Regions from separate parts of the Lysinibacillus sp. RC46 genome, predicted to be linked through region 2. Evidence: riboswitches for the same ligand, from Rfam matches in the RefSeq annotation. Region 2 holds a riboswitch; the other holds the start of a gene.
What was found. Region 2 has a riboswitch for FMN ahead of ribE (riboflavin synthase). Riboswitches for the same ligand answer to the same signal wherever they lie in the genome.

Region 1: another riboswitch for FMN. It lies ahead of ABH966_RS00080 (ECF transporter S component); the one in region 2 lies ahead of ribE (riboflavin synthase).

The regions. Positions count from the first base shown of each region.
Region 1 covers NZ_JBGCCF010000001.1:6,188-22,205, reverse strand. Annotated here, with positions in the region: gene resB (cytochrome c biogenesis protein ResB) at 1-1,648, shown strand, start outside; gene ccsB (c-type cytochrome biogenesis protein CcsB) at 1,645-2,832, shown strand; gene ABH966_RS00100 (response regulator transcription factor) at 2,990-3,706, shown strand; gene ABH966_RS00095 (ATP-binding protein) at 3,699-5,474, shown strand; gene sigX (RNA polymerase sigma factor SigX) at 5,558-6,091, shown strand; gene ABH966_RS00085 (RNA polymerase subunit sigma) at 6,088-7,395, shown strand; FMN riboswitch at 7,690-7,888, shown strand; gene ABH966_RS00080 (ECF transporter S component) at 8,111-8,698, shown strand; gene ABH966_RS00075 (sodium-dependent transporter) at 8,863-10,209, shown strand; gene ABH966_RS00070 (STAS domain-containing protein) at 10,278-10,664, opposite strand; gene ABH966_RS00065 (methyl-accepting chemotaxis protein) at 10,719-12,413, opposite strand; gene ABH966_RS00060 (ATP-binding protein) at 12,441-12,863, opposite strand; gene ABH966_RS00055 (SpoIIE family protein phosphatase) at 12,867-13,997, opposite strand; gene glnA (type I glutamate--ammonia ligase) at 14,456-15,790, shown strand; gene ABH966_RS00045 (hypothetical protein) at 15,880-16,018, opposite strand, start outside.
Region 2 covers NZ_JBGCCF010000038.1:23,062-39,079, forward strand. Annotated here, with positions in the region: gene ABH966_RS23570 (transmembrane-type terpene cyclase) at 1-485, shown strand, start outside; gene ABH966_RS23575 (VanW family protein) at 667-1,659, shown strand; gene ABH966_RS23580 (HAD hydrolase-like protein) at 2,106-2,723, opposite strand; gene ABH966_RS23585 (YibE/F family protein) at 3,042-3,821, opposite strand; gene ABH966_RS23590 (YibE/F family protein) at 3,821-4,939, opposite strand; gene ABH966_RS23595 (SDR family NAD(P)-dependent oxidoreductase) at 5,326-5,457, shown strand; partial or broken gene ABH966_RS23600 (short chain dehydrogenase) at 5,470-5,631, shown strand; FMN riboswitch at 5,860-5,985, shown strand; FMN riboswitch at 6,111-6,236, shown strand; gene ribE (riboflavin synthase) at 6,378-7,013, shown strand; partial or broken gene ribB (3,4-dihydroxy-2-butanone-4-phosphate synthase) at 7,226-7,816, shown strand; gene ribH (6,7-dimethyl-8-ribityllumazine synthase) at 8,178-8,645, shown strand; gene ABH966_RS23620 (spore germination protein) at 8,816-10,276, shown strand; gene ABH966_RS23625 (C45 family autoproteolytic acyltransferase/hydrolase) at 10,400-11,434, shown strand; gene ABH966_RS23630 (ATP-binding protein) at 11,942-13,246, shown strand; gene ABH966_RS23635 (hypothetical protein) at 13,337-13,756, opposite strand; gene ABH966_RS23640 (hypothetical protein) at 13,753-14,295, opposite strand; gene ABH966_RS23645 (TetR/AcrR family transcriptional regulator) at 14,460-15,086, shown strand; gene ABH966_RS23650 (M23 family metallopeptidase) at 15,224-15,925, shown strand.

The sequences.
Region 1 (16,018 bases), on a different contig from region 2:
TGCTTGTGGTCATAGTAACCCATATGGCACGAAGCTTTGTGAGAAATGTGGTCGTCCTTTAACTGAGGAAGGTAAACAAACAAAAGTTGTTGATATGCGCTATGACGGAATGGCGATTCGCTCAAAAACGTATAACGCAACAATCGTTGATAAAATTTGGAATTTCTTCTCGAATGTAAAAGTCGGGATTGCTCTTATTATTATAACGTTAGTCGCAGCGTCAATTGGAACAATACTACCGCAAGAGATGTATGTTAATGCCCCTGAACCTAGTAAAGCGGAGTATTATGAGAAAGTGTATGGTTGGTTGGGCAAATTCTATAATAATTTAGGACTTTCTAATTTGTATAGCACTTGGTGGTTCCAAATTTTAGTGGGTATGCTTGCGATATCTATTATTGTTGCGAGTTTAGACCGTGGTTTACCATTACACAAGTCTCTAAAAAATCAACGCGTTAAACGTCATGAAAGTTTCATGAAGCGTCAACGTATCGTTGCGGAAGGACAAGTGCCAAACCCTGATGAAACGCTAGATAAAGTTGAGCAAAAAATGACTGAATTAAAATATCGTGTTCGTCGTGATGGAAGCGCATTGCTAGCAGAGCGCGGCCGTTTTGCTCGATATGGCCCATACATAAATCATGTCGGTCTCATTATCTTTTTAGCAGGTGTTATGTTGCGCCTAGTACCTGGTTTTTATGTGGATGAGACGATTTGGATCCGTGAAGGTGAGACACGAGCTATACCAGGTATGGACGGCTATTTTATTAAAAATAATAAATTTATTTTGGAAACCCATGACGATAAACCTCAGGATGAGCAATCTAACCAAGGTGTCAATGCTATGGCGAAGAACTATCAAACAGACATCACATTATACAAACAACCTGACGGAGCTCTTCCTGGAGATACAGATAATCTTAAAAAATTGAGAGATTACTCTATTCGTGTCAATCATCCGTTAAAAGAAAACAGTTTTGCACTGTATCAAATGAATTATCGCCTCGACGAATTGAGACAGATGAATTTTAATTTAGTGAATAAAGCAACAGAAGAAGATTCACTAGGTCAAATTGAAATTGATTTAACGAATCCTAAAAAAAAATATGATTTAGGAAATGGTTCCTCAGTAAAGATTCTTGTGTATACACCAGATTTTTCTGGTTTTAAAGATGGTGAACCACAAACAAAAACATCAATACCAAATAACCCAGCATTTATATTTAAAATGATAACACCAGAAACTCCAAAAGGTGAAGTAAGCTTTGTAGAAATCAGGAAGCCGCCATTTGAACCACTTGGTGACAACAAATATAGAATGAAATTCGTAGGAGCAGAGACGCGTAATTCATCAAACTTTACAATTCGTAAGGATAGTACGATACCATTGTTATTTGTCGGCGGTATTATTTTCATGATTGGTGTAGTAATTGGCTCGTATTGGAACCACCGACGTTTATGGTTACAGGTGGAGCCTGATGGTCGAGTGTTGATGGCTGCCCATGTGAATAAAAATATGTTCAGTATGAAAAAGGATTTAGATACAGTCACTACATTTGCTGGTCTACCAACATATGAAGATCAGTTAGATAAGTCAGAAGATGTCAAGAAATCCACAAAGAAAAAGGAAGGTGACAACACCTTATGAGTTTGATTGACATAAGTAGAAACCTATTATTTGTAGCATTCATAGCCTACCTAGTTGCAACTTTATTATTTGGTGGTTCGATAAAGCAATCGAATGCTACAGGAAAAAATACCGAAAAATGGGGTAAAGCGGCAATTGCTGTCACTATTGTAGGTCTACTTTCGCAGCTTGGTTATTTTGTCACTCGTTGGATTTATGCAGGGCATGCACCTGTTAGTAATATGTTTGAATTTACGACTGCGTTTGGGATGTTCATTGTTGGGGCATTCGTTTTGATTTATTTTATTTATCGCGTGACGGCTCTAGGCTTAGTAGCATTACCTGTGGCGTTATTAATAATTGCCTATGCAGCAATGTTCCCGAAAGAGGTAACTCCTTTAATGCCGTCTTTACAAAGTTACTGGTTAACAATTCATGTTATTACAGCTGCTTTGGGGCAATCACTTTTAGCAATTAGTGCGGTAGCAGGACTAATTTATTTATTAAAAGTAGTTAATTTAAAGAAACCTTCTAAACAACGTTTCTGGTTAGAAGCGGTAATGTTCTTCCTTGTAGTAGTCGTTGGTTTCGTAATTGCTACATCCGTTTTTAGTTTGATGGGTTACGATTCAACATATACTTATGTTGATAAAGAGGGTAATGGACGTCAAATTGAATACAAAATGCCGCCACTATTTGGTATGAATGAATATAAGGCGGTTGAAGAACATGGCATGTCTCCGTTAGTAGAAATGCCTCCGCTCATTAATGCGAAGAAATTAACATCAGTTGTGTGGTCATTATTAGTAGGGTCTGTTTTATATTTATTGATTCGATTAATTGCACGACGTCGAATTAGTGCGATTTTCCAACCTTTTGTCAAACGAGTAAATTTACAATTAGTTGATGAAATTGGTTATCGTTCAGTAATAATCGGCTTCCCAGTATTTACGTTAGGTGCTTTAATCTTTGCAATGATTTGGGCACAACTTTCGTGGAGTCGTTTCTGGGGATGGGATCCGAAGGAAGTATGGGCACTTATTACATGGTTATTCTATGCAGCATTCCTACACTTACGTTTATCGAAAGGCTGGGAAGGTGAAAAATCTGCATGGTTAGCATTAATTGGTTTTGGAATTATCTTATTCAACTTAATTGCTGTTAACTTGATTCTTGCAGGTTTACACTCATACGCATCAGCATAGACTAAGTTGATTTTGAGCATATATGATATTTTTACGTCGCTAGTATTGGAAAGAAGAGCCTTCTTGCTGTGGCAAGAAGGCTTTCTTTTCTTTTCAATAAGTGCTGTACCATGTACAATAGAAGGTAGAGAAAGATTAGAAGAGAGGGATCGTGAAAGTGTCAGAAAATATTTCAGTATTAGTAGTAGATGACGAGGATCGTATTCGACGCTTATTAAAAATGTATTTAGAGCGAGAAGGGTACCTTGTTGACGAGGCAGAAAATGGTGAACAAGCGATCGAAAAATCTTTGGAAAAAGAGTATCACTGTATTTTATTAGATATTATGATGCCTGAAAAAGACGGGCTTGAAGTTTGTGCGGAAATCCGTGAACGTGCAGCAACACCAATTATTTTATTAACTGCAAAAGGCGAGGAAGCGAATCGCGTACAAGGCTTTGAGCTTGGAGCAGATGATTATATTGTAAAACCATTTAGTCCTCGTGAGGTTGTGTTACGTGTGAAGGCTATATTACGCCGTTCACAAGCATTCTCACCTTCGACAAATGCTTCTTCTTCAAAAGATTTAGTTGTGTTCCAACATTTAATGATTGATCATGATGCGCACCGTGTAACAGCAGAGGGTATTGAAGTAAATTTAACGCCTAAAGAGTATGAATTGCTTTATTTCCTAGCTAAATCACCAGACAAAGTATTTGACCGTGAACAATTACTAAAAGAAGTTTGGCATTATGATTTCTTTGGCGACTTACGTACAGTTGACACACATGTAAAACGTTTACGCGAGAAGCTCAACCGTGTATCTGAAAACGCTGCAAAAATGATTGTTACTGTATGGGGCGTTGGTTACAAATTTGAGGTTGTCAATGAATAGAATATGGAACAGTGTTGTCGGGAAGCTATGGGTAACCATATTGCTTCTCGTTTCATTTGTATTGTTTGTTTTCACGGTTTTAATGCTTGAATTTCTTCAGAATTACCATATGCAACAAGCAGAAAGCTCCTTGCGTCAAACTGCAGCAACAGTTGCCAGTATAGTAGATGATAATGAAACAGCAGAATCGACTTCGGAATTATTAAAAGATATTTTACCTGAAAGTACAAATGCACTTATTGCTATTAACCATGATAGAATTTCTTTCGCTATGCAGGAAGGTGTCAATAAAAAAGAAATACAGGATATGATTTTAGCCAATAAATCGTTCCAAGAAGTTTTTCAATCAGATAAACCGATTATTAAGGAAATGATGATGCCGTCTTCTACAGACAAAGAAAAGTTGGAATCGTATGTTGTGCTTGGTTTCCCGCTAAATGTGGAAAATGCTGTACACGGGGCTGTCTTTATTTATCAAAGTCCGGATGCGCTGCATAAAACATCGAAAGAGACGACGAAAATTGTCTTTTTATCTGCTTTCATTGCCTTTGTGCTGACGACATTTTTTGCGTTTTTCCTTTCATCACGTATTACGTCACCATTACGTAAAATGCGTGAGCTGGCATTTGAAATTTCTAAAGGGAATTTTGAAGCGAAGATGCCGACTACACAAAATGATGAAATTGGCCAGCTTGCAGTTGCCTTCAATCAAATGGGCCGTCAATTGAAACACAATCTAGAAGTGATCAATCAAGAAAATGAACAGCTTTCCAATATATTAACATCGATGACAGACGCAGTTATTACGTTTAATCGTGATCGTACAATATTATTAAGTAATCCGCCAGCGGACCGTTTAATGCAAACGTGGTTTGTTAATAAGGGATCACAAAGTGCGAAGCCAATTCCGCCAGAGCTTTATCATATGCTCGATCATGTACTGATGTTTGAGGATAAGCTTGAAGAAGAAATTGAGATGGATGGAAGTTACTATACGTTTACGATTAGCCCTCTTTATAGTGAGGAATCGATACGTGGAGCGGTTGCGGTTATTCGTGATATGACAGAGCAGCATCGTTTAGAAAAACTGCGTTCAGACTTTATTGCCAATGTGTCTCATGAGCTACGAACGCCAATTTCGATGCTCCAAGGCTATTCAGAGGCTCTAATGGATGATGATTTTATTCAAGATCAAGAAGAACGTAATGAAATTACAAAAATTATTTATGATGAATCGAAACGTATGGGACGTCTAGTAACAGATTTATTAGACCTTGCGCGTATGGAATCGGGGCATATGACGCTTTACAAAGATGAGCTCCCGATTAATTCAACATTTGAACGTATTACTCAAAAATTTGCACAGGTGGCAAAAGAGAAACATGTTCGTCTAATATTTGACAGTGAATTTAATGACGAAGCTTCGATTAGTATAGATGAGGATCGAATTGAACAGGTTTTAACAAATTTAGTTGATAATGCTCTTCGTCATACTGATGAAGGGTCTGTAACAGTGAAGGTTGAGCAGGAACCAACCTTTGCCAAGGTTTCTGTTCAGGATACAGGGCATGGTATTCCGCAAGAGGACTTACCATATGTCTTTGAACGTTTCTATAAAGCAGATAAGGCACGTACACGTTCTAAAGGCGGAACTGGCCTAGGTTTAGCTATTGCTAGAAATATTGTCAAGGCACATTCAGGCAATATTATGGTAGATAGTGTGCTGAAAGAGGGGACTACCTTCACGTTTTATTTACCTTTTGATTAATACTATTAAAGAGTGGTATTAATTGGATGTAACTTCTGTGGACATTTAGACGACAAATATAAATAGAACGGGGGTGGAGTGCTTTGAATGACTCCGTGTTCCATCGGTTATACGATGCATATCATCAAGACGTGTTCCAGTTTCTTATTTATTTAGTAAAAAACCGTACACTTGCTGAGGATTTAGCGCATGAGGTTTATGTTCGTGTATTGCGCTCATATGATCAGTTCGCAGGAAATAGCAGTGAAAAGACTTGGCTTTTTGCTATTGCTAAAAATGTCGCTATTGATCATTTTAGAAAGCAGGCTGTACGTCAAAAACATTCACTTGATTTTTTTGATTGGGAAACGGAACAGCTACATTCAACCACACCATCACCGGAGGACGTATTGCAGGCCAGTGATGAATTTATGCAGGTGCAAGTAGCACTCGAACACTGTACAGGTGACCAAAAAATGGTCATTATTATGCGCTACTTTCAAGACTTATCGATTGCAGAAACTGCACAAATACTAGATTGGACAGAAGCGAAGGTAAAAACCACTCAGCATCGTGCCATTAAATTTTTACGGCAACAGCTACAACAGGTTAGAGAACAGGAGGCGAAACGGCAATGACACATAACCAATTTGATGATGATCAACTAGAGCATCTATTAAATAATGCCCCTAAGCTTTCTGACCGCCGTTCAAAAGAAGAAATATTAAATCGATTATTGACAGATGCTCGCTTGCAGGATAATGTCCATCTTCAAGAAGCTATACAACAACCAATAGATGATGAAATAACATCGCAAGAGCAACAACACAGTATTCCTACGCAACAAGAAAGTACCGAGACTGCAACAACAAAGAAGAAAGTTCGTAAATGGCCAATCTTTATGAGTGTTGCAGCAGTTTTCGCTTTAACAGTAATTACAGGCTCTATGTTCATGAATCATAATGATGTAAAATTAGACCAGGCTAGTGCTCCTGAAACCTCTCAATATTCAACATCGCAGGATAGTCGAGCAGCGAAAAGCTTTGTCAACCAGGATAAGATTATGGAATCCAACAACATAGTAGCAAAACATTCAAGGATTATGTCTCTACGATCATCTGTTTATGAGGAAGATTTAACAGAAGCAGTAGTGTTTCATATTGGTTTGGCAAATCGTGATAAGAAAAGCGTACCGATGACGTATATCATTCCAAATGAACGAGTTGCCACTGATTTTCCGAAGAAAAAGCCTACAACATTACAAATGTATGAAAAGTATGCGCCGCAAATTGATGAGAAAGCAAATGGTTTTACTAACTATCATCCATATAAAGGAGAATTGAAGGAGAAGGGCGATAAACTAGTTCATGTATTGCCGGAGAAAAATGATTATGATGTTGCTTCAGCAGATACTAATGAATATTTAGAGACTTTACAGGATACATTCTCAGATTCAGAGTATAAAGATATTGAGTTTGAAAATCCTGATGGTACAGCCTACAAATTTTCCAAGGAAGAAGAGCCAAGTAATCCTAAGGCATTAACAAGCTCAAATCATTTTAATTATTATTTATATAAAGATGAAAATGGAGCTGAATATTTATCACCCGATTCTCGTAAGACTTTTCCCACTGTAACAGAAGCGCTTACCGATATGCGAAATAAAAATGATGATGTATACGTTTCAGTTGTACCAGAAAATATAGCATACACTGTAAAAGAAGTAGCAGAAGGCGTTATTGTTACATTTGATGAGCCGCTTGATTTAACGACCATGGATACTGTTCGTGCAACTCAACTGATAGAAGCTATGATGCTCACTGCTGCAAGCTTTGATCAACAAATACGTTTAGACAATGTTGTACAGGAAACCTGGGAAGGATTTGATTTAAAAAAATTCTTGCCAAAGCCTGTAGGAGCCAATAAACGATATATGCCATAAACAGCCTAACAACAAATAGACGAACAGAACATAAATAAATTTTTGGAGCATTCTCGCCACTATATGTGCGTGAATGCTCTTGTCATTTAACTTAGCAATTATTTTCAGTAGCGAAAGCGAAGCGTCACCTACGAAGTCTCTCGCCTCTATAGGTGATGAGATGAATAAGGATTTAAGCTACTTTTCACGAGTATTTATTAAAGCATACAAGTTTAATCGGATTTTTTTAAAGCAAAGCTATTTACTTTTCTCTAATAATTCATTATAGTAAGGCTATGAAATAAAAAAATAATGATTCATCTTCGGGGCAGGGTGAAAATCCCGACCGGCGGTAATAGAGTTGTAAATCGCTAATGTTTCCTTTAAGACATATTAGCTCGCATGATTTACTAAAGGCTCTTCAGCCCGCGACCTGTGCAAATAATTTTTTTGCATGGCTGACTTGGTGCAATTCCAAGGCCGACAGTTAAAGTCTGGATGGGAGAAGATGGAGGTACGATCGTCATTCATTGTTATGAATTTAGCTATGTACGAGCGTTTTTTCGATGTGGTTTCACACAGCGTATGCTCAGAAAATAGTTAATTAATGGCGTTTTTTAATCATGCCTATTCTCCCTTATGCTCTTTTGCATAAGGGTTTTTTCATGATAATAATTGATTAGGTCGTAACCTTTCTTCTTGCGAGATTGAATCAGCAAAGAGGAGAGAGTTTTCTATGAAGAAAAATGTTAAACTTCAATCGTATATTACGATTGGTATGCTGAGCAGTATTTCGTTTTTATTAATGCTTTTTAATTTCCCGATTCCGCCATTTCCAATGTTTTTGGAAGTGGACTTCAGTGATATGCCAGCATTACTAGCAGCAATCACTATGGGACCTGTAGCGGGGATTTTAGTAGAATTATTTAAAAATGTGTTGGACTGGGTTTTCTCAGGCACGCCAACGGGAGTACCGGTAGGACATATCGCGAACTTTGCAACAGGTATTTTATTTATTTTACCAGTGAGCTTTGTTTTTAATCGCTCCAAAACAGTTAAGGGCCTTATCGGAGGTTTAGCTGCTGGAACAATTGTAATGGCAGTAGGAATGAGCATCCTTAACTATGCAGTATTTTTACCTATGTACACTTACTTTTTAGGTATGGAGCCTGTTGTAGGTGATTCACTATATAAAATGATCGTAGCTGGTATTTTGCCATTTAACATTGTGAAAGGTATTTTAATTACTATCATCATGGCATTACTATTCACAACAATGCGTAAATGGATTGATCATCAGCGTTCTATGTATTTAACAAAATAATTAGGATGAGACCTCGAGCTGTTAAGCGTTCGAGGTTTTTTATGTAGAATGGTTGAGGTGTTGGATAATATTACGCAAAAGTAACATATAGAATTAATGTAGTCGACTGTATTATTTTATTGTAGAATAAGGAAGAGTTGAGTAAGTTAGAGGAGTTTGAAGAGATGAGTGAAAAAAAGAGTCAGTGGTCTAGTAAACTAGGCTTTATTTTAGCATCGGCTGGAGCTGCAATCGGACTGGGGGCAATTTGGAAGCTTCCATATGTTACTGGACAAAGTGGCGGGGGAGCATTTTTCCTGATTTTTGTGCTATTTACATTGTTGATTGGTTTACCGATGTTATTATCAGAATATATTTTAGGTCGTGGTACACAGTCTGAGGCTGTGACTGCCTATAAAAAAATTGCACCTACTAAAACAGGTTGGGCTTGGGTTGGTCGTATGGGTGTGCTCGGCTGTTTTTTATTATTAAGTTTTTATAGTGTTGTAGGAGGTTGGATTTTTATATATAGTGGCCTTGGTGTGACTGGGGCTGTTATTGATCCTTCCGTGGATCCTAGTGAACTATTTGCAAAGATTGTAGGAACACCTTGGATTACATTGCTAGGTTTAGGGCTGTTTACGCTAGTAAATGTATTAGTCATTTCACTTGGCGTGCAAAATGGTATAGAGAAGGCCAATAAGTGGATGATGCCTTTATTATTCATTATGTTTATTGTGCTTGTTGTGAGGGCTTTAACATTAGATGGAGCAATGGAAGGGGTTAAATTCTTCTTGTGGCCTGACTTTTCTAATATAACTGGAAAGGCTATATTGGAAGCGTTAGGGCAGTCCTTCTTTGGCTTAGCAGTAGGATTTTCTTGTCTTGTGACGTACAGCTCTTATTTAAAGAAAGATGTGAGCTTACCTAATTCCGCAGGCTCTGTTGTTCTTCTCACTGTGCTTGTATCGTTTTTAGCAGGATTAGCCATTTTCCCTGTTGTATTTGCTTTTGATTTAGAACCGGCATCTGGACCAGGCTTATTATTTACGGTTCTGCCAACAGCATTTAGTCAAATGCCATTTGGTGAAATATTCTTAGCGATGTTTTTATTATTATTTTTATTCGCAACGCTAACTTCTTCCTTCAGTTTATATGAAATTATCGTAGCGGCATTTATGGAGAAGGGACGTATGTCTCGTTCTGCATTGACGATGCTACTAGGTGTAGTAGTCTTTATTGCAGCGATTCCTGCAGCACTTTCATCAAGTACATTAGCTGATGTATCAATTTTTGGAAAAACAATTTTTGATGCAACTGACTTTTTAGTTTCTAATTTAATGCTTCCGTTGGGTAACTTATTGATTGCTATCTTTATTGCGTATGTAGTTGATAAAGAATTTGTGAAGAAGGAATTATTAATAGGAAGTCAAATGGGGCAGGGGTTCTATTCAGCGTATCGACTACTGATGTTAATAGTAGTACCTTTCGTCATTATCGTTGTGTTTGTAAATATGCTTTTACAGTATTAAAAAGAGTAGGTTGCATTCCGTTTAATAGGAATGCAACTTACTTTTATGTTTGGGGGACAACGATAGGGTTAGTATTCGCTAAGTGATAGTTCACCTAACCAGCCTTCTTTAATGATCTGTCTTGCTTGCTCTTCGCTTTTAGTAATAGGGAATACTTTATCGACTTGTGAAATAGCAAACAAATTGCGAATGAAATCATCGACAACAATAATGGCGATTTTCTTTTCTTTTACAGATACTTTCTTTGCGAAATTGACAATCATGCCAAAGCCGGTACTATCGATGTTTGTAACCTTTTGCATATCGATAATATATCCATGCTTTGTTTCCAAGCTTAACGATTGAAGCTCAATTTTAATCTCTTCAATCGACCCATATTCTAAATCGCCAGTAAACGCAATCAAAATATAATCAGACTTTGTGTCAATAACCATCGCAATTTTCTTCTGATCCATACTATAGCGCCTCCATTTTCTTTTTCATGTAAGGAAATTCTAATTCTATAGAAGTTAAAACTTGAATTTATTGACTTCGTTTTGTAATTTATCGGCAATCGATGCTAATTCGTCTGAACTTTGTGTAATTTCTGCCACAGTTGCATATTGTTCTTCCGATGTTGCGGCAATTTCCTCTGTTGCTGCAGCGGAGTCTTCAATGATACGGGAAATATCTTGAATGGCTTGTTGAACCCCTAAGGAGTTGTTGTTTACATTCGTAAATGCAGCCTTCATCTGCTCAACGCCGTTTTCTGTTTCTTCGACCTTTTCAACGATTTCTTTTAATGCAGTTCCTCCTTTATTGATAATTGTTACTTGCTCCTCTACTGCTAGTAGATTACTTTCCATCGTGCGAACTGTCACAGAGGTTTCAGCCTGAATATCTTTAATGAGATTTGTAATTTGTCCTGATGCTAAACTTGATTGTTCAGCTAACTGGCGTACCTCTGATGCAACGACGGCAAAGCCTTTTCCTTGCTCACCTGCTCGTGCTGCTTCGATGGCTGCATTGAGGGCGAGTAGATTTGTTTGATCCGCAATACCCGTAATAACAGTAATAATGCCACCGATTTCTTCAGAGCGTTTACCGAGTTTTTGGATAGAATCTGTCGCGTAAGACACTGTTTGTGTGACATCGCTTAAATGTTTTATAGCTTCATTGATCGCCTCTTCACCTTGGCGTGCAAAATGGGTCGATTCTATAGCGCTATTTAACGTATTCTCGGCTTTTTGTAAACTGGTCGATACTTCTTCGATTGTTTTTTGCATCATAGACACTATTTGTTCAGCTTGATCAGATTGAGTCGTAGTACCGACTGCAATTTCATTCATCGTAAGTGCGATTTGGTTAGAAGCCTCACTTGTTTGATGTGATGATTCTGCTAATGAATGCGATGAGTTAGCTATTTGATTGGCGCTACCAGCTACGATTGTCATCGTTTCCGTTAATCGATTCTTCATATCACTAAAAGCATTTGCTAAAACAGCAATCTCATCTTTACCTTTTGGGTTTAATAATTTTACATTTAAATTTAAATCTGCTAAATCTTTGGCATTTGTACTTAAAATATTAATGGGTGTGATGATTTGTCGCTGTAAAAACCAACTAATCCCAACAATCATTAAAATGGCAATTCCTAAGGAGACCGCTACATTTTCAAGTGCAGACTTTGTAGCAATACTTATATATGGAGCGGTAGGTACAGCTGTTGCCCATACGCCAATAACATCTCCTTGGCTATTTAAAATTGGGTCATAGGCTCCTTGATGCATACTCCCCAAGACATTTGCTGATCCGATAAAACGTTTTTTTTCTCCTAATACAACTTTCGCAACTTCATCAGAAACCTTTGTATTTAATGCACGTTCTCCATTCTCGACTATATTTGTACTAATGCGAGTATCGTTTTGGAAGATTGAGACGACATTTCCGTTTGTTAGCTCTCCGACTTTATCAGCTACCTCAAAATTGTCTACTATTTTGACGTCACCTTTATACAATTGATTGTTTTTAATGGACCATTCTCCAGGGAATTTAGCATCTAAATATTCATAGCTCAATTGAATATCTGATAAAAGCTTTGTATTTGCGCTTTCTAAAAGATTATTTTTGGCAACATAAAAATTTATTCCTGCTAAAAGTGTAGTGAGTAGCAAAATACACCCGAATATTAACAGGCTCATTTTTTTTCGGATTGACAGCTTCATGAAAACTCCTCCAATTTTACGTTAACTTTATACATGAATCTTTTTTGAAATACCAACTAAAAATTTTGTTTCAGAAATATTTTCAAACCAAATATGGTCGACCATATTTTTAACGAAAAATAAACCTCGCCCACGATCTGAATAATCCAGTTCGTTTAAATCAAATTGTAGAGCCTTATCCCAATCCTTTTCAGCGATTCCTTTCGCTTCATCAGTAACTGTTATTTTTATTTCTTTATTAGAATGAGATACGTGTACTTGAATAGCCTTTTCGGAATATGGATCATTTTTCTTAACAGCTTCCACAGCATTAATAACTAATTCATGTACGACAAATCGTAATTCTCTTTTAAAAGGTAAATTATATACATTTGTATAATTCTCTATAACTTGATCTACATAAGCTATAGCTTGTGTATCAGGATTTACATTGAGTATGAATTCCATCATCAATCACCGACCCTGTAATGTAATTGTTATTGAAACTACTGTTATATCATCGTTGTAATAATTATCGGATAAATCGTATTTTTGGGAAAATTTCTCCAAGGCATAGCCATTATCGTGTGATGCATAGGAATGGAAAAAATCCATATCAACAACTTGTTGATCATTGATTGTCAATAATCCATCCGTATAAAGTATTATGCGATGCCATCCGGATAAAGGTATCCTTTTTTTATTAATAGGAATGGTCGGGAATAGCCCTAATATAGGTGTATTTGCTGGGAGGAACACCGTCTCGCCGTATTTTCCAAATAAGAAACCAGATGGATGAGCCGCATTAACATAGTGTACAGTTCCGTTTTTCGTATCAATGAGTATGTAGATAGCTGTCATTAAAAAACGGTCCATATCTTCATCAGAAAATAACTCGTAAATTTGGCGGTTAAGTTCTCGAATTACTAAAACTGGATCAATTAATTTCGTGATTATTCCCTTTAACAAAGATCTAATGGACATTGTAACGAGTGATGCGGCAATGCCATGTCCCATTGCGTCGTAAAGAAGAATGGCAGTTAAGTGTTCATTAATCTTAAACCAGCAGTACATGTCACCTCCTAGTGTGTTGGATGTAACATAAAGTCCATCGATCTGAATATGCTCAAGATTCAATGGAGGAGATAGTGCATTTTTTTGAAATTTCTTCGCGACAATTAAATCTTTTTGAATCATACTTTCTTGCTGCTTTCGTAGCTTGGTTTCCTTCTGATATTTAAGGGCCACCTGAATCCGGGTTTTAAACTGAGTGAAATCAAATGGTTTTAAAATAAAGTCGAAAATCCCAGCTTCAAAAACCCTATCAATTGTAATGCTTTTTTCGTAAGTAGTAGAAAGGAGGATAGGGGCATCGATCCAGTTTTTTAGTTCGTCAATTTGTTGACAAATGTTCTCGCAATTTTTAAGTGTCATTTTTGCATCGAGAATAATTATTTCTAGCTCTTCTTTCAAAGAATCTGATAAATAATTCATTGCTGCGTCAGTTGTTGTAAAGCAATGAATATTTTTGATGTCGATACGATGAAAATATTTTTGCAGACGTAATACATCATTACTTACGCTGCCAATAATTAATACTGACATGCTTCTTACATTCACCGCCTTATGTATCTTTAACAGAAGATATAACCCCGGACGCAATTGCGCCAAGGTGAAATGGATATGATAATTTCCGACTATTATATATACGCCCTATTTACTTATCTGATGAATAAAATAGAAATTCTAATTTGCTATAAATTTACCAATAAATATGACATTATACAAGACTAATGTGATATAAAATATGGAAATAAAGTTCTTGCTTCAAGCAACAAAGTCAAAAACTTTTTAGTTAAACTACCGTATGATGAGTCTAAAGACTTAAATGATAAGTAGGAAGGGGAGGGGGGCTCTATCCATCTGAAAAAAAGATTAATATATTCGATAAAATGCATGTAATAAAACCTTACATATATATTGTGTTTTACATCCTTTTAATGTATTTTAAAAACAGTTACAAAAGAATCGTGTTAATTAAAATTACATTGGAGTGGTGAAAAATGAAACGTTATACAAAAGAAGATATTAAATGCCGTGTTGAGGAAGAAAATGTTAAATTTATTCGCCTACAATTTACTGATATATTAGGAACAATAAAAAACGTTGAAGTACCGGTTAGCCAATTAGAAAAAGCATTGGACAATAAAATGATGTTCGATGGTTCATCAATTGAAGGTTTTGTACGCATTGAGGAATCAGATATGTACTTGAGCCCTGACCGTGATACTTTTGTAATTTTTCCTTGGACGGCTGAAAAAGGTAAAGTGGCTCGTTTTATCTGTGATGTTGTTAGACCAGATGGTACACCATTTGAAGGTGACCCACGCTCCAATCTGAAGAGGGTTTTAAAGGAGATGGAGGAATTAGGTTTTAGCTCATTTAATTTAGGGCCAGAGCCAGAATTTTTCTTATTTAAGTTAGATGAAAAGGGGCATCCAACACTTGAGTTAAATGATAGTGGCGGGTACTTCGACTTAGCCCCAACTGACTTAGGGGAGAACTGTCGGCGTGATATCGTATTAGAGTTAGAAGAAATGGGCTTTGAAATTGAGGCATCACACCATGAGGTTGCACCTGGTCAACATGAAATTGACTTTAAATATGCAAGTGCGATCGAAGCATGTGACAATATTCAAACGTTTAAACTTGTTGTAAAAACGATAGCTGCACAGCATGGGCTGCATGCAACCTTTATGCCAAAGCCGCTATTCGGTGTTAACGGTTCTGGCATGCATTTCAACTTATCATTATTTGAAGGGGATAAAAATGCGTTTTATGATGAACGTGCAGAATTGCAATTAAGCCAAACAGCGCGTAGCTTTATGGCAGGGATACTAAAACATGTCCACGGCTTTACAGCTATAACAAACCCACTTGTTAATTCCTATAAACGATTAGTGCCGGGTTATGAGGCTCCTTGCTATGTAGCATGGTCTGCACAAAACCGATCACCACTTATTCGAATTCCAGCTTCACGAGGACTATCAACACGTATCGAGCTGCGTTCTGTCGATCCAGCAGCCAACCCTTATTTAGCGATGGCCGTTATTTTAGCATCTGGACTCGATGGCATTCGGAAAGATCTCACACCACCGGATGCTGTAGATCGCAATATTTATAAAATGTCACGAGCAGAACGTGAATTGAACAGTATCGACAACCTCCCGTCGTCATTGGAATACGCACTCCTTGAACTAGAAATGGATCATACCGTACGTGAAGCACTTGGAGATCATATCTTTGAAAAATTCACGGTTGCTAAAGAAATAGAATGGAATAAATACCGCACACGTGTCCATAACTGGGAGCGGGAAGAATATTTGAAAATGTATTAGAAGGGGAGTGTTGGGGCTTTAGGGCTTCGACACTTTTCTGATCTAAAAGGTGAGGGATTGAATGACAAAAAGAAGGCTATCCCTATTTTTCATTGATAGGGATAGCCGTTTTTAGTCAGCTCACTTTGGATAATTAATTTGTTTTTACGTTTTTCATATGAAAGGTCCTGGTTAATAATATAGATATTATTTTCAGCAGAAAGCCTATAAAAGTTAGGAGTTTCTAAT
Region 2 (16,018 bases):
CATGGGAATTTATTTTTTCATTTATGTATCCGCTAAATGACTTGCAAAGGATCCTTACTTTCCTGTGGTTTCTTTTGGATATCTTCATTTTGATGCAATTTTTACTTTATGGTTATAAGGAGTATAAAAAAATTATTCCGAGAAAGGTATTTTATACATCTTTTTTCATAACACTCGTAGTAAGCTTTCTCACGATTTTAGCGATGATGCATGAATTCAAAGATACGGCAGGCATATATGCCGCGTTTTTCCAAAATCTGATGATGTCAGGGCTTTTTATCGCCTTATTCATTCAAAGAGGGAATTTAAGTGGACAATCAATGGGCATAGCCATTTGTAAAATGATTGGAACTGTGTTAGCAGCAGTTTGCTTCTATTTGTATTTTAGAACACCATTGATTACTATCATTTCGCTTGCAATTTTTATTTATGATTGGATTTATATAGTATTGATCTTTAGGTTTAATGTGAAATATGCAAAATGAAAAAATTGATAAAGGGATGTACCGTGCCCTGCATCTATAAAATGAAAACACTCTACAATGTCACTCAACTTTGTAGAGTGTTTTCATTTTATAAACAAATAAAAATAATGAAATGAAACACACTATCAGCAATACACGAATAAGATGTCTCTGTAGTATGAAGATAGGGAAGGTGTTTTATTTGAAAAAGAAGTGGATAACCACACTATGTATTATTTGTACGATTGGGCTAATTGGCTGTCAGGGGAAATCTGCGGATGAGAAAAAACAAGAACAACAAGTTCAAGAGTCAGAGCATAAAGCTGATGATGTAAAAAAGCCTGTTACCTTTGAACAACAACAAGCAGAGCCAGTCGTTGTTGAAATTGTAGATCCTTCTACACAAGCCATCGTACAAACCATTTCACCGCAAGAAATGGACTATGAACGTGATAGACTATCGTATACAAAACAAATTGAGCAATTAGCAAAAGGTTTAGCGAGAGGGAATGAAAATACAACCGGCTATGATAAGCGTATGATACTTGATAAGCTGGACGATCAAGGAAAAGTAATTAAAGGTAGTCCTTTAACTGTTTTAAAAGAAAGTGAATTAGTAGAGAGAATATTAGAAGCATCAGCAACTGGTGGTACAGTGGAGATGCCTCTATCTGTTACAGAAAGCGGCTATAATTTTGAAGATATTCCATATTTAGAAGACGTGGTTGTGGCATCCTATACAACTTACTTCAATACGCATGATGTAGGAAGAAATAAAAATATTGAACTTTCTGCGAAGGCAATTAATAATGTTATCGTTGGAAGTGGAGATTCTTTCTCCTTTAATACAGTCGTTGGACCTAGGGACGAAGTAAATGGTTATCAGCCTGCACCAGAAATCATCAACAAAAAGGTTGTGATGGGCATTGGGGGAGGTATCTGTCAAACGTCCTCAACCTTATTTAATGCGGTTGATCAAATACCAGTAAAATTTGTTGAACGTCATCACCATTCTTTAGATGTCGGGTACGTTCCAAAAGGAAGAGACGCTACAGTTTCCTATGGTGGCTTAGATTTCAGATTTCAAAATACAACTAACGTACCTTTTTTAATTAAAGCTAGCTATAGTAAAAATTCTCTTACAGTTGAGTTAAGAACAGCGGAAAAATATGTAGAAATCTTGAAAAAGCAATAGTATTGCTCTTTACAAAACGAGGAGTTGATTTCCGTTCCGACTGGGCGCTTGGTTGCTGACGCTTCGCTTTCGCACAGAGCAAAGCTTCCTGGGGGCGACCGATGAGCCGCTTAGGGCAACAGATGTTTTTTTTGTGCGAAAGCGTAGCGGCAGCGGCAACAGCAGGATGTTAGTCACGAAGGCGTTATCACAGGATGTGATGGTTTTAGCCTTCGTTCCTCTATTGCTAATCCCCAAGGAGTCGCCCAGTCTCCACTCCAATCAACCACTTCGCTTAATATGTATCTTCAATCTGTTCCTCTAATAAAATGAAGCTGCAGCAATGTTTTTTATGTGCGAAAGCGGAGCGACAGTGGTATATCTGAACACTTTAAATCATTCCCACTATAATTTTTTCAACAACAAGAGGATCATAGCCATTTTTTAATTGCTATGATCCTCTTAGCTTATATGATATTTAAAATTTCTTGTGGTGTAGCTACTTTGTACTCGGGATCCTCTTGTTGTACAACATCAATAGCATCATATCCCCAACTAACCCAAATAATAGGCACGCCCACTTTTTTGCAGGCTACAATATCTCTTTGTTCATCACCAATGTATATAACTTCTGAAGGTGTAATGCCTGAGTCCTTTAAAAAACTTTTTATCACTTTATCCTTTCCAAAAATACGGTTTGAAGAAAGAACATTTGACACACAATGAATACCGTTCATTTTTAGAAATTCTAAAATGTTCTCCTGTGAATTGGAGGAAATAATAAGGATTTTATAGCCTCTTTGATCAATTTCCGTAAGGACTTCTTTAATACCATCATAAAGGTGAACATCATTTAATGACTGGCGGTACAGGCGATAAAACTGTGGTAAAATCATGGGCAATTTATACATAGGGAAGTCGAATAATTTACTGCGTTCCGCTATAGATAGTTTTTTTAATGATTCGATTTCCTTTAACTCTATTCCTTTAAATTTATACTTTTGCGCAATCGTATTCCAAGCTGATGTAAACACTGCTGTTGAATCAGCCAGTGTTCCATCAAAATCAAAGATAATATATTTCATGACAAACTTTCTCCTTTAATCATCTAATTGTAAAGACGTCTTTTTCTTGAAAATGTTACTGCCTATTTTAAAATAATGACATGATTATACAGAATATGTAACAGCGTATTATAAATGACCCCAGATGAATAATTTTTTTTCGAATGGGTAAATATTTTTTCAGGGTAAAGGGGCTTATGGCAACTTCTTTGGTAAAAATTGTACCGAAAAATGTGTCGAAATCAATAATGAAATTATCTATACAGTTTTTATGTAGTTGAATGGACAAAAAAAGTACCTGTCATCCGTTAGTATTGAGCTGGATGACAGGTACGACTATTATGAAGCATCTTGTGATGTTGTATCTCGTTTTTTTGTTAAATAATATGCATTTACCGAGGAAGTGATAGGAATGATAAGTGCGATTCCAATACCTGCGCAAAATATCATAATAAGTTCAGTGGCAAATACTTTAGAATTAATGATTTCACCAATTGAATAAGATAAATCTTTGAACCAAATGAGCAAGCTTAAATATCCACCAAAGAAAGCGAAAAATAATGTATTTGTATCTGTACCTAAAATGTCCCTTCCAATGCTTAAACCTGATGTAAATAATTTTTTTCTGCTAATTAACGGATTATGATGAAGAATCTCATGCATGGAAGTAGCAATAGAAATGGCAACATCCAAAATTGCTCCAATCGTACTCATAATAATAACGGAAGCTCCAATTTGCACAAAATTGACGCCAATATAAAGAGAAAATATGCTAATCTCTTCAGAGGATTCTTCCCCGAATCCTCGAATCATTGATTTCTCCGTTACAAAAACAATGAATAGTAATAAAATTACAATCGTAATCATTGTAGAAATGAATGCAGTTACTGTTTTACTACTCATTTCATTAATAAAAAATAAGCTAATCCAGCTAATGACGGTACAGGCAATGAGCGTTAATATAATTGGACTATTTTTCTGATTGGTCATTAAAAAGATGGTGATAAAGAGTACTCCAAAGTTTAAAAATAAAGATAGAAAAGATCGTACTCCTTTTTTTCCACCGATAACAATCATCAATATGAATAAAATGGCAGTTAACCATACTAATACATTCATTATTTTGCCCTCTTTCGATTAATGAAAAAAATAGAAGTGTATAAACTGATTGGAATCGTTAAGACAACACCGATTCCACCTGCTAGGGCCCTAGCTAATTCTAATGAAAGATTCATGGAAAGTGTTTGCCCTAATGGATAAGAGTTTTTTAAATATAAAATCAACATAGGGATTGAGCCACAAATATAAACAAAAAACAAAATACTTGTAATCGTTCCCATAATGTCTTTCCCGATGTCCATCCCTGAGGTTTTCAATGCTTGGTCAGATATTTCTTCGTTTTGCTCAAATAAAGCGAACATTGAAGAAGCCATTGTGATGGAGACATCCATTACAGCTCCTAGTGCTCCAATAAATAAGCCAGCCATAAAAATCACTCGATATGGTCGCGTTAAAAATTGCATTTCTTCATATCGAAGCCCATTCTCGGATGTAATCCACAAAACTAAAGCGCTAATCAATATAGAAATAAATGTTCCTATAAGTGTTGCCATTATCGCTGCATATGTTTTTTCATTCAAGCCGTTAATGAGAATTAAAGAAATGACCGTAAATAAAAGAACACATACCCCGCTAATAAATATCAAATTTATATTAGAATTTATATATAAATCCAAAGCGTATGATAATACAAGCGAATTTACAATTAAACTGATGATTGAAAATAATCCTTGTCTTTTACCGACAATTAGCAAAGCAAAAATAAAAATCCACGCCACTATCAAGACAAACTGATCACGTTTCACGTCTAAAATAGCCCCAGTTAAATCTCCATTTTTGTCTGTATTTACTTTAATGGAAACAAATAATTTATTCCCAACATGGTACTCTTGATCAAAAGCCCCAGATGCTGAATACTCATTTGTAAAATGAATAAGCTTACCTTTTTTTTCACCATTTTTTAATACAGCTGTAATTTGCTGAGTATATAAATGATCTTCATTTTCATACATATCTGTTACAGGGTTTGATTCTTTTAATTCCGTTTTTATAACTTCCGCAATTGGACGATCATAAAATGCTTCGTTGTGATAAACGAAAAAAACAGAAGCGATAAAGCAAATTGCGATAAAGGTATAAAATATAAATTTAGATTTTTTTTTCAAGATGTTTTGCAATAAAAAGCCTCCAATGTGAGAAAGGAATCTGATTGTACTTATGCGTTCATTGTTAAAATGGCACGAAAATGACTCACAATATCACTAATTTTTTAATGTCAAGCAGATTTAAAAAATGCCATTATAAAGTAACGTGCTAATTGAATAGAGGTTCCTTAATTATATAGTAGATTTTAGCTTACTTAGTTAGTTTTAGCATAATTAAATTATTGTTATTCATTATGTAAGTGTTTATTAATTTTTTGCTTATGACAAATGGGATGGTACAACATAGCATGTGAAGGAAGCGAAAAAATACAGGAGAAATCGCCATTATTCAGGACGCGATAGTTGAATTGATACTGGCCAGGTTAGGCAGTATTTAGTCAAAAGAGGAATGGTTTGGCATGAAATGTGCTATTCCAGTAATGGAAAAGCAGGGTAAAGGATCGATTTTTAATACTGCTTCATCGGCAGGTATTCGTCCAGAACACAGTATCGCTGTATATTGCGCAAGTAAACATGCGGTAATCGGTTAAACGAAAGGCGCCACGATCGAGTATGCAAATAAAGGTATTCGTATTAATGCTGTGTGTCCAGGCGGCATCGTTACACCATTATTTCAAAGTGTTGGTGAAACACTTGAAAAAACAGGGTACGTACCAGAAGAAATGTCACGTGTATGTATGGGACGCCATGGTGAACCAGAATAAGTTGCAGAAGCGGTCCTATTCTTAGCATCAGATAAAGCAAGCTTCATGGCTGGTGCTGTTGTCTCTGTTGATGGTAGTTTGACTGTATAAATTTATTGTTTTTGTAGCAATTTACAAACGCAACGATAGGCAAACTTGCGAATGTGAAATGAATTATAGAAAAAAATTATAAAGAATTATCTGGATAATAAAATAAATTAGTGTTATCGTAAGAACTAGCTAAATAAAAATATCCTTCAGGGTAGGGTGAAATTCCCAATCGGCGGTGATGAAGAAATTCAAAGTCCGTGAGCGCAAGCTGATTTGGTGCAAATCCAAAACCGACAGTTATAGTCTGGATGGGAGAAGGGTAAAAGTGTGAGCTTTTTAAATTCGCTTGAGTTTATAAGGTGTATTTGAGTATGCTTTTATGTTAACTACTTCCCATATTATAGTCGGGAAGTAGTTTTTGTTTTATTTGGTTAAAAAATTGAATAGCAGTAGTTCTTCGGGGTAGGGTGAAATTCCCAATCGGCGGTGATGAAGAAATTCAAAGTCCGTGAGCGCAAGCTGATTTGGTGCAAATCCAAAACCGACAGTGACAGTCTGGATGGGAGAAGAACGATGAGATGACAGCCTATGGAAAAATATTATATCCATAAGGTTTATTTGTTGACGTCTTATGTATATGAACTCCCAAACCCCTTTATTCTAAGGGGTTTTTTGTTTGAGCGGAAATTATTAAATGAATGAAAGCAGGTGAAAAGATGTTTACAGGAATTGTTGAGGATATTGGCACCGTAAAAACCATGCAAAGCGATCGACAAAGTATGAAAATCACCGTTATTTCAAAGAAAATGGTAGAGGATGTAAAGCTAGGGGACAGTATAGCGGTCAATGGTGTTTGTTTAACAGTGATATATTTTAATGAACAAGAGCTAACGATGGATGTAATGCCTGAAACAGTGAGCGCAACAAATTTACAGCAGCTCGCAGTTGGAGATCCGGTAAATTTAGAACGCGCTATGTCAGCTAATGGACGTTTCGGTGGTCATTTTGTATCCGGACATGTTGACGGGGTAGGGAAAATAGTGCGCAAGCGGCCATTAGCAAATGCAGTCTATATTGATATTGAACTATCGAAGGAGTTAACGAGCTACTGTATTCCAAAGGGCTCCATCACAATTGACGGAACGAGTCTAACACTCTTTCATGTCGAGAAAAACGGTGTCACAGTATCACTGATACCTCACACATACAAGGAAACAATTTTAGGTATGAAAAAAATTGGTGATCTCGTCAATGTAGAAACTGATTTAGTTGGAAAATACATTTTGCATCAACTTAAGTATGGACAGGAACCAACCATTTCAAGAGACTTCTTAGCAAAAAACGGGTTTTAACTTCTTTCAGCGAAGCCAAAACATCTGTACCTGTCGCTACGCTTTCGGTACAAAAAACATCTGCTGAAATAGAGGAACTTAGTCTAAGAACGCCACGTTCTGTGGAAACGGTTGAGTGACCAACGTCATGCTTGCAGGCCTAAGCAATCCGGACGCAATTATGCCGAGGCATAATTGATCTAATAACACTTTAAGAACTGGAGGTGGCGATATTGCTACATTCAATTGAAGAAGCAATAGAGGATTTAAAACAAGGGAAGATGATTATCGTAGTAGATGATGAGGACCGAGAAAACGAAGGGGACTTACTCGCACTTGCGGAATTTATGACCCCAGAAACGATTAACTTTATGGCGACCTATGGAAGAGGTCTTATTTGTACGCCGATTTCACAGGAGCTTGCACAAAAATTAGCATTAAAGCCAATGGTTAGTATTAATACTGATAATCATCAAACGGCATTTACCGTTAGTATAGATCATGTAGACACAACAACTGGAATTAGCGCCTTTGAACGGGCAATGACTATACAAAAAATGCTAAAACCACAGGCAAAAGCTGCGGATTTTCGTAGACCGGGCCATGTATTCCCGTTAATTGCAAAGGACAATGGTGTATTAGAGCGTAGAGGACATACGGAAGCTACAATTGATTTGGCCAAGCTGTGTCATAGTATTCCTGCGGGCATTATTTGTGAAATTATGGGGGACAATGGCAAAATGCTACGCTTTAATGACCTTGTTAAATATGCAGCGCAACATGATTTAAAAATGATTTCAATTGAAGCATTGGCCACTTATCGTCTTAAACAAATAATGGAAGAAAACACACAGACAATATAAAGGATCATCAACAAAAGTTTGGAATGACATTTGTTAAAACGTACTTTATGTATATAAGTTGATTGGAGTGGAGACTGGGCGACTCCTTGAGGATTAGCGGATAGAGGAACGAAGGCTAAAACCATCACGTCCTGTGATAACTCGTGATCAACATCGTGTTGGCCCGAGAACCTGGAGCGCAAGCGAAGGGGCTCATCGGACGCCCTCAGGAAGCTCTGCTCTGCGCGAAAGCGTAGCGACAGCAATAACAAAGCGCCCAGTCGGAACGGAAATCAACCCCACGTTATGATGATTAGACTAAATAATAAAGGAGAGATTCAAAATGGTTAAAACATTTGAAGCACAATTAATTGGTACGGATTTAAAAATAGCAGTAGTAGTTGGTCGTTTCAACGAATTTATTACAAGCAAATTATTAGACGGTGCATTAGATGGTTTAAAGCGTCATGGTGTGGATGAGAATTCTATCGATGTAGCATGGGTTCCTGGTGCATTTGAAGTGCCATTCATCGCGAAACAGTTAGCTGAAACAAAGAAATATGATGCAATTATTGGATTAGGTACAGTAATCCGTGGCTCAACAACACATTATGATTATGTATGTAATGAATCAGCAAAAGGAATTGCAAATGTGTCACTAACTACAAATGTACCTGTTATTTTTGGCATTGTAACTACAGAAAATATTGAACAAGCGATTGAGCGTGCAGGGACTAAATCAGGAAATAAAGGCTATGATGCAGCAATGTCCGCTATTGAAATGGCAAATTTAAAGAAGATGATTGGATAAATTTTTCCTAATAATAGTATGAAAATTTCGCAGATGAATTATTCTGAAAAAGTATTATAAACATTAAAGTTTTCTTGAATATTTTTTTAGACAATGGGGAAAATATCCGTAAGTGTATTTATGTTATTACTCATAAATGTACTAATTAGGGGCTGGCTCAGTAGGAGTTGATGGATATTTCTTCAATGGAACAAGAATTAAATTTGAAATCTTTGAAGTCACTATTTCAACGCTCTGCTGATGTGATATTCCAAGAGTATTCCTTTCAGCAACATAAAGTACATTTGATAAAATGTGAAGCGATGGTTGATGAGCGGTTACTGCAGACCGTTATTGTGCAACGAGTTCAATCATTATTTACTGCAACAACAGAGGAAATGTTAGAAGAACATATACAAAACAATTTACACGTTCCCCATCTTCAGAAAATAACAAGTAAAGATGAAGCTATTACAAGAGTTTATAAAGGACATGTTTTACTTTATTTTGAAGATATGAATTTGTTATATTCAAGCTATATCGCTAAAAAACCGAATCGAGAGCCTAAAGAAACAACCCTTGAATTAGTTGTCAAAGGTCCGAGAGATGATTTTATTGAGGATGTTTTTATCAATATTGCTTTATTACGAAAACGGATTCCTACTAATTCATTAAGTGTTGAGACATATGAACTTGGTAAACGATCCAAAACAACTGTAGCTGTACTTTATTTTGAAGATATCGTCAATCAAAAAATGCTTGAGCAAATAAAACTACAGCTGCAACGAATTGATACGGATGTTGTATTTAGTGGGGATTTATTGATGGAGAGAATTGAGCAAAGTGCAAAAATTCTACCTAGACACGATTATACTGGACGCCCTGATTTTGCTGTACAAGCTTTAAGTAGAGGACGCATTATCATTATAGTTGATGGAGTATCATATGCCATCATTACCCCGGCTAATTCAATGTTACTTTTTAAATCCGGTGAGGATAATGAGTATCCGATTATTGTAAGTTCTATGGAGCGTATACTACGAATAATAGCTATCTTAATAAGTATACTTTTACCAGGTTTTTGGCTTGCATTAACGACCCACCATCAAGAACAACTGCCATTCATCCTATTGGCAACTGTCGTTGAATCAAGAATGGGACTCCCATTTCCAACTACTCTTGAAATATTAATGATGCTTTTTATGTTCGAATTATTTCGAGAAGCAAATATTCATCTACCCAATGTTATCAGTGGTTCAATAAGTGTTGTCGGGGGATTAATTATTGGAGATGCAGCTATTAAATCGGGTGTTACGAGCGCTTCCATGATTGTAGTTATAGCTACTTCAAGTATTGCAGCCTATACACTTGTCAATCAGTCCATCGTAACAGCGATGAGCATTCTCAGGGTAATCATCATTTTAGCATCTGCCTTTTTAGGATTATTTGGATTCTTCATTTCGGTGTTTTTCATACTTCTTTATACCGCAAACTTACGAGTATTAGGTGTTCCGTACTTAAGTATGGGCGCAGATTTAGATTGGACGGACATTAAAAGATCTTTAGTTCGCTTATCTCCTGCAGGTTATCGTACGCGACCCAAATTCTTAAATGTACAGGATGAGACAAAGACATCGAGTAGGAAAAAATAAATATTTAGAATGTAGAGATCAGGCTTTTATAGGCCTGATCTTTTTATTTCTTGACCTTATATTTACTTGAAGCTTTAAGATGAATATAGAAAACCAATTACAGTAGGTAAGGAGAGAAAAGTGATGAGATCTTATGAAGAATTAATCGTAAAAGTTATAAATGTAAGGGGCAGTTACTATCAAATTGGGCTTCAGCAAAGTAAAGAACTACTGTCAACTTCTCATCCAATACAGAATGAATCTCTGAATTTTATAAATGTCCAAATGGCAAAACAACTACTACAATTTCATTCCCCTAGTCTTTTGCAAGAAATGGAAGGATTGGCCGTTGGATTAGCTCAAACGCTGGATTCTGTCATTGATATATATAGTGGCTATAATATTACCTTTCCTGAAATGGGCTGTACATCTTTTGTGCTAGATGGAAATTATATTAGAAACTATGATTTTAGTCCAACATTGTATGATGCAAGACTTGTATTTTCTAATCCAATGAATGGATATGCAAGTGTTGGATTTAGCCAACAAATTATCGGTAGACTTGATGGGATGAATGAATATGGGCTAGTTGTCGGTCTGCATTTTGTCAACAATGATTACCATGGTGAGGGCTTTATCGCTTCAACGATTGTCCGAATATTATTAGAGCAATGTAAAAATATTGAAGAAGCACTTAAATTAATTACAGAACTCCCACATGGTTATTGTTACAATTACTCAATGACAGATCAAAGCGGACAATCTATAGTAGTAGAAGCTTCTCCACATAAGCAGGAATTAAGATATGAAAATCCGTTAATTTGTACGAATCATTTTCAAACAACGAGTATGAAAGAGAAAAATAAGAAAAACATTCAAGGGTCCGTCAATCGAAAACATTTTATAAATAATTTAATTGAAAAAAATTTGACTACAATGGCTGCTTATCGACATTTTAATAATGGAAATTCTCCGTTATTTTTTAAGCACTATCAACAATACTTTGGCACATTACATACTGTAGTTTATTCGCCAAAGCTTCTAGAAGTTATCGTTGGAATAGGGGAGGACGCAGAACCGATAACAATTTCTTTTAAAGATTATTTGAACGAAGCTCTAACGCTTCCTAAAAGGCTAAAAGGTTGGATTGATTTAAACTACAAAGATGGAATGGAATAAGCAATATATAATAAGGAGGGGGCATGATAAAAATTCTTCTCCTTTTTAGTTTACTTTCTAGAGAAGGATTATTAAACTAATGGTTGCGACTGGAACGATGTTTCGCTCGAAAAATAAAAATTGTTTTAGCATTTTATCAGTTCCAGACAGACTTCTCCAACGTCAATAATGGGAAGGAGATAGCCCAAAAAAGTAAGTGGCGATAAATGTGGGTTGGTAATAGTCAAAACTCTCTTGGGATGATAAGATAAGAACGAATATTGTTATTTAGAGAGGCGAAGAATCCTGAATCGTATGCATTTACCCAAGCTGATTCCGGAAGTAATTATGCTGAGGCATAATTGAACAACCATAAAAAAGAAGATTACAATAATGGATTGAAATCATTTCCCCAGTGGAGAGTATGACATGATGTTAACTTCGGCAAAGATTTTCGTATTTGCGAAAGCCAAGCCCAACTAAATTAAGGCATTATTCATGTCTATAGATAAGGAAGTACCAGTTTGTATGAAAACACGAAAAATAAAACTAATTTTAATACTATCAACTCTCTTATTAGTACTGTTTACAAGTTTAAACATCTTTACATCTTATATAAAAATGAAAAAGACAGTAGAAGAATCAATAGCGAACCAAAGTCTGAAAGCGGCTATTTCTATCGCATCTACTATTGATGTAGAGGCGTACAAACAATTTTTAGATAACCCCGAGGAAAATGAGTATTATTGGCAAATAAGAAGCTACTTAAACGATGCAAGAGTAAAAATAGGTGCTTTATTTGTTTATACATTAGATATTGAAAATCCAAAGGTATCCAAAGCAATGATTATGGGTTTACCAAGTGAAGTTAAAGGCTTTTATATCGGAATGGACTGTACAGTACCCGAGACACAAGTGCAAAAAGCTTATAATGGAGAAACATTTATAACAGATGTAATACAAGATTCTATATATGGCTCCTACTTAACTGTTGGTGCACCGATTAAGGATGAAACAGGGGCGGTTATTGCATACATAGGAATTGATATTAGTGCAGACACATTAAATGACATTAAGGGAAAAGTGATCGAAGACAATCTTTTAGTCTTTATTTTTAATGGTGTACTTATTTTAATCGTGATTGGCTCAGTTTTCTTCTTACAGAGATGGTATCAAAAAGAAGTGGCGGAGGAAGTTGAAGCGACAGAAGATACATATCAAGCAGAAATTAAAACTTTAATCACTTCCGTGTCCTCTTTAAGACATGATTTCACAAATCACATACAAGTACTGCATGGATTTCTGCAATTAGACAAACCTGATCAGGCCAAACAATATTTATATTCACTATCCAAAGAGGTTCAGGCTATTAAGTCACTCAAATTAAATATTGATCATCCTGGCTTGGCGATCTTATTACAAACGAAAAAACTAACTGCACAAAATCATAATATTGATATGGATTTTTCAGTATCACAGGATGCATTTAATAAAATTAAAACAACAGATTTAATCAAAATCTTGTCGAATTTAATAGATAATGCGATTGATGCGGCAAATGAATTATCGGATGAGCAACGTAAAATAACAATTTGCTGTAAAGCTGATGACAAGCAATATGAATTTAAGGTTACAAATACTGGACCAAATATTGTAGAAGCAGGGCAAATATTCAAGCAAGGATTTTCTACTAAAAAACTAGAAACTGGTAAAATAAGAGGCCAGGGCTTGTTTATTGTGAATGAAATTGTTAATAAGTACGACGGTCAAATTTCTATCGATTCATCAAAACATTTAGAGACAACAGCAATAGTAACCATTCCAATAAAGTAAATTTCCAAACTAAAAGTCAATTGTTAAAGTAATGCAAATAAAGCCGTCGGATTGGACGGCTTTATTTGCAATTATTACACGCACGCATTTCTAAGCAACACTCTCTAAATAGTCTTTATGTTCCTCCTCAATCTTTGATAAAAATTTAGTAATTGCTCTAATTGAATCTTCTCCTTCTAGCTGTGTTCCTAATTCATCCGCCATCCGTTTTAAAACATAATCCTCAAACTCAGTATAATCTTTGAACGGCTCCAAGCCCTTAGATGGATCTTTATGTTCATTCGTCATATGCATATATTCCTTTATAGCATTATCTTCTTGATATCTTCTAGAATCACTAAAGTCGTGAATAGAACCCTCGAAATGATGGCTAGAACGCTCCAAGTCGTGGATAGAACCTTTGGAATGATGGATAGAACGTCCGAAGTCGTGAATAGAACCTTTGGAATGATGGATAGAACGCCCCAAATCGTGGATAGAACGTCCGAAATCATGGATTGAACGCCTCAAATCGTGGATAGAACCTTCGAAAAGATGGATAGAACGTCCGAAGTCATGGATAGAACCTTTGGAATGATGGATAGAACGCCCAAAATCGTGGATAGAACCTTCGAAAAGATGGATAGAACGCCCCAAATCGTGGATAGAACCTTCAAAAAGATGGATAGAACGCCCCAAATCGTGGATAGAACCTTCGAAAAGATGGATAGAACGCCCCGAGTCGTGGATAGAACCCTCAAAAAGATGGATAGAACGCCCCAAGTCGTGGATAGAACCTTCGAAAAGATGGATAGAACGTCCGAAGTCATGGATAGAACCTTTGGAATGATGGATAGAACGCCCCAAGTCGTGGATAGTTTATTCGGAATGATGGATAGAACGCCCCAAATCGTGGATAGAACCTTCGAAATGATGGATAGAACATCCGAAATCATGGATAGAACGTCCGAAATCATGGATAGAATCTCTGAATTAATGGAAAGAACCTCCGAAGTGACGGATTGCTCCTCCGAAATGATCGCTGGAATCACTAAAGTCGTGTATTTCATTTTATTGTAATAAGGCTCTTAAAAGTTGTTTGCATTCAAAATTTAATAATAAAATTGTGTAATTCTTGTTGAACTAACACATTCGTTGACCTTTTAGGTAAATAACCTTAAAACGGAATTGACCTAATAGGTTAATCATGTTTCTTATAAAGGAGTGACGAATGTTGACAAAGTTATTAGATTTAGACTCTCAAAGAAGGAACGCAATTCTAAATGCAGCGTTAAAAGAATTTTCATCACAGGGGTATGACAACGCTTCAACAAATGTAATAGCAAAAGAAGCCGGAATTTCTAAAGCCCTTATGTTCCACTATGTCAGTAGCAAGCAGGAGCTATTTCTTGTTGTGTATGATTACTTCTCTGACCTAATTAAAAAAGAATATTTTGAATTGATGAATTATGATACGAAAGATATTTTTGACAGATTGCGTCAATCATATCTTTTGCAAATTAAACTATCGGAAAAGTCCCCTTGGATTTTAGAGTTTAATAAACTTTCAGGAACTACTAATTCCAACGAGGTTAATGAGGAACTTGAAAATAGAACAAACAAAGAACATTCAAGCTGTTATCCTAAATTATTTGATGAAATAGATGAAGATAAGTTTAGAAAAGGGTTGGATATAGAAAAGTGCAAGCAGTTTATACTTTGGTCTAATATTGGATTTACTAATGAAATATTAGATGATATTAGAAATTCAGAATCGCAGTCTTTAAACTATGAACTCGTTGTTGAAAAACTTGATGGATATTTTGATGAACTTAGAAAAGTATTCTACAAAATTAAATGAATAAGGGGTTGGGAAATGTGCGTTCAACACGAAAAAAACGGTTGACTGCACGTGTCTGTATTGTACTGGGACTTCCCCTTGTAGCACTAGTCATTTTCAATAATGTAGGTAAAGAATCGACGGGGGAGGGATATGAGATGATTGATGCGCGTGAGCCGATAATTGTAGAGTTTCCTTTGAGAGGAGAATGGCACTCTCCTAACACTCCAGGTACAAAAATTCCGAGTCACGGCACAAACAAATTAGCATCAAGATATGCTTATGACTTTATACAAGTGGATTGGGAAAGAAAGGGCTGGCCCGCCTATCGCGTTAGTTTGGCGCATTATCTACTTTTTGGGGTCCCCTTAGATGAATATTATTGTTGGGGGCAAGAGGTATATGCTCCTTGCGATGGGGTTATTGTCCAAGCAGAGGATGGTTATAAAGAACGACCACGAACAAAATTGCTTTCAGATATGTCTAACGCTTATAAAAATGCTCATTATTTTGACCCGAAGAAAGACGACATACAATCAGTTGCTGGCAACTACATCATTATAGAATGTGGCGACAATGTATATGCTGCATTAGTCCATCTTCAAACAGGGGCAATTCAGGTTTCAGTTGGTCAGAGTGTAAAAAAAGGTGAAGTAATTGCTAGAGTTGGTCATTCAGGTAACTCCTTTGCTCCGCATTTGCATTTTCAACTTATGGATAGTAGTGACATCACTACTGCACACGGATTGCCTTTTGCTTTTGAACAATACGAATTATTTAAAAATGGCAAATGGGAAAAAGTAAATAATGGAATTCCAACAAATAAGGATAGAATAAGATTTCAAAAATCTGATGAATAGGATTAAATTAAAACTGCATAAGAGGTACCGTCAGGAAAATGGGCTTAGCGTTGTAAATTCGCATTTTCCTGACGGTACCCATATAACAAAGTT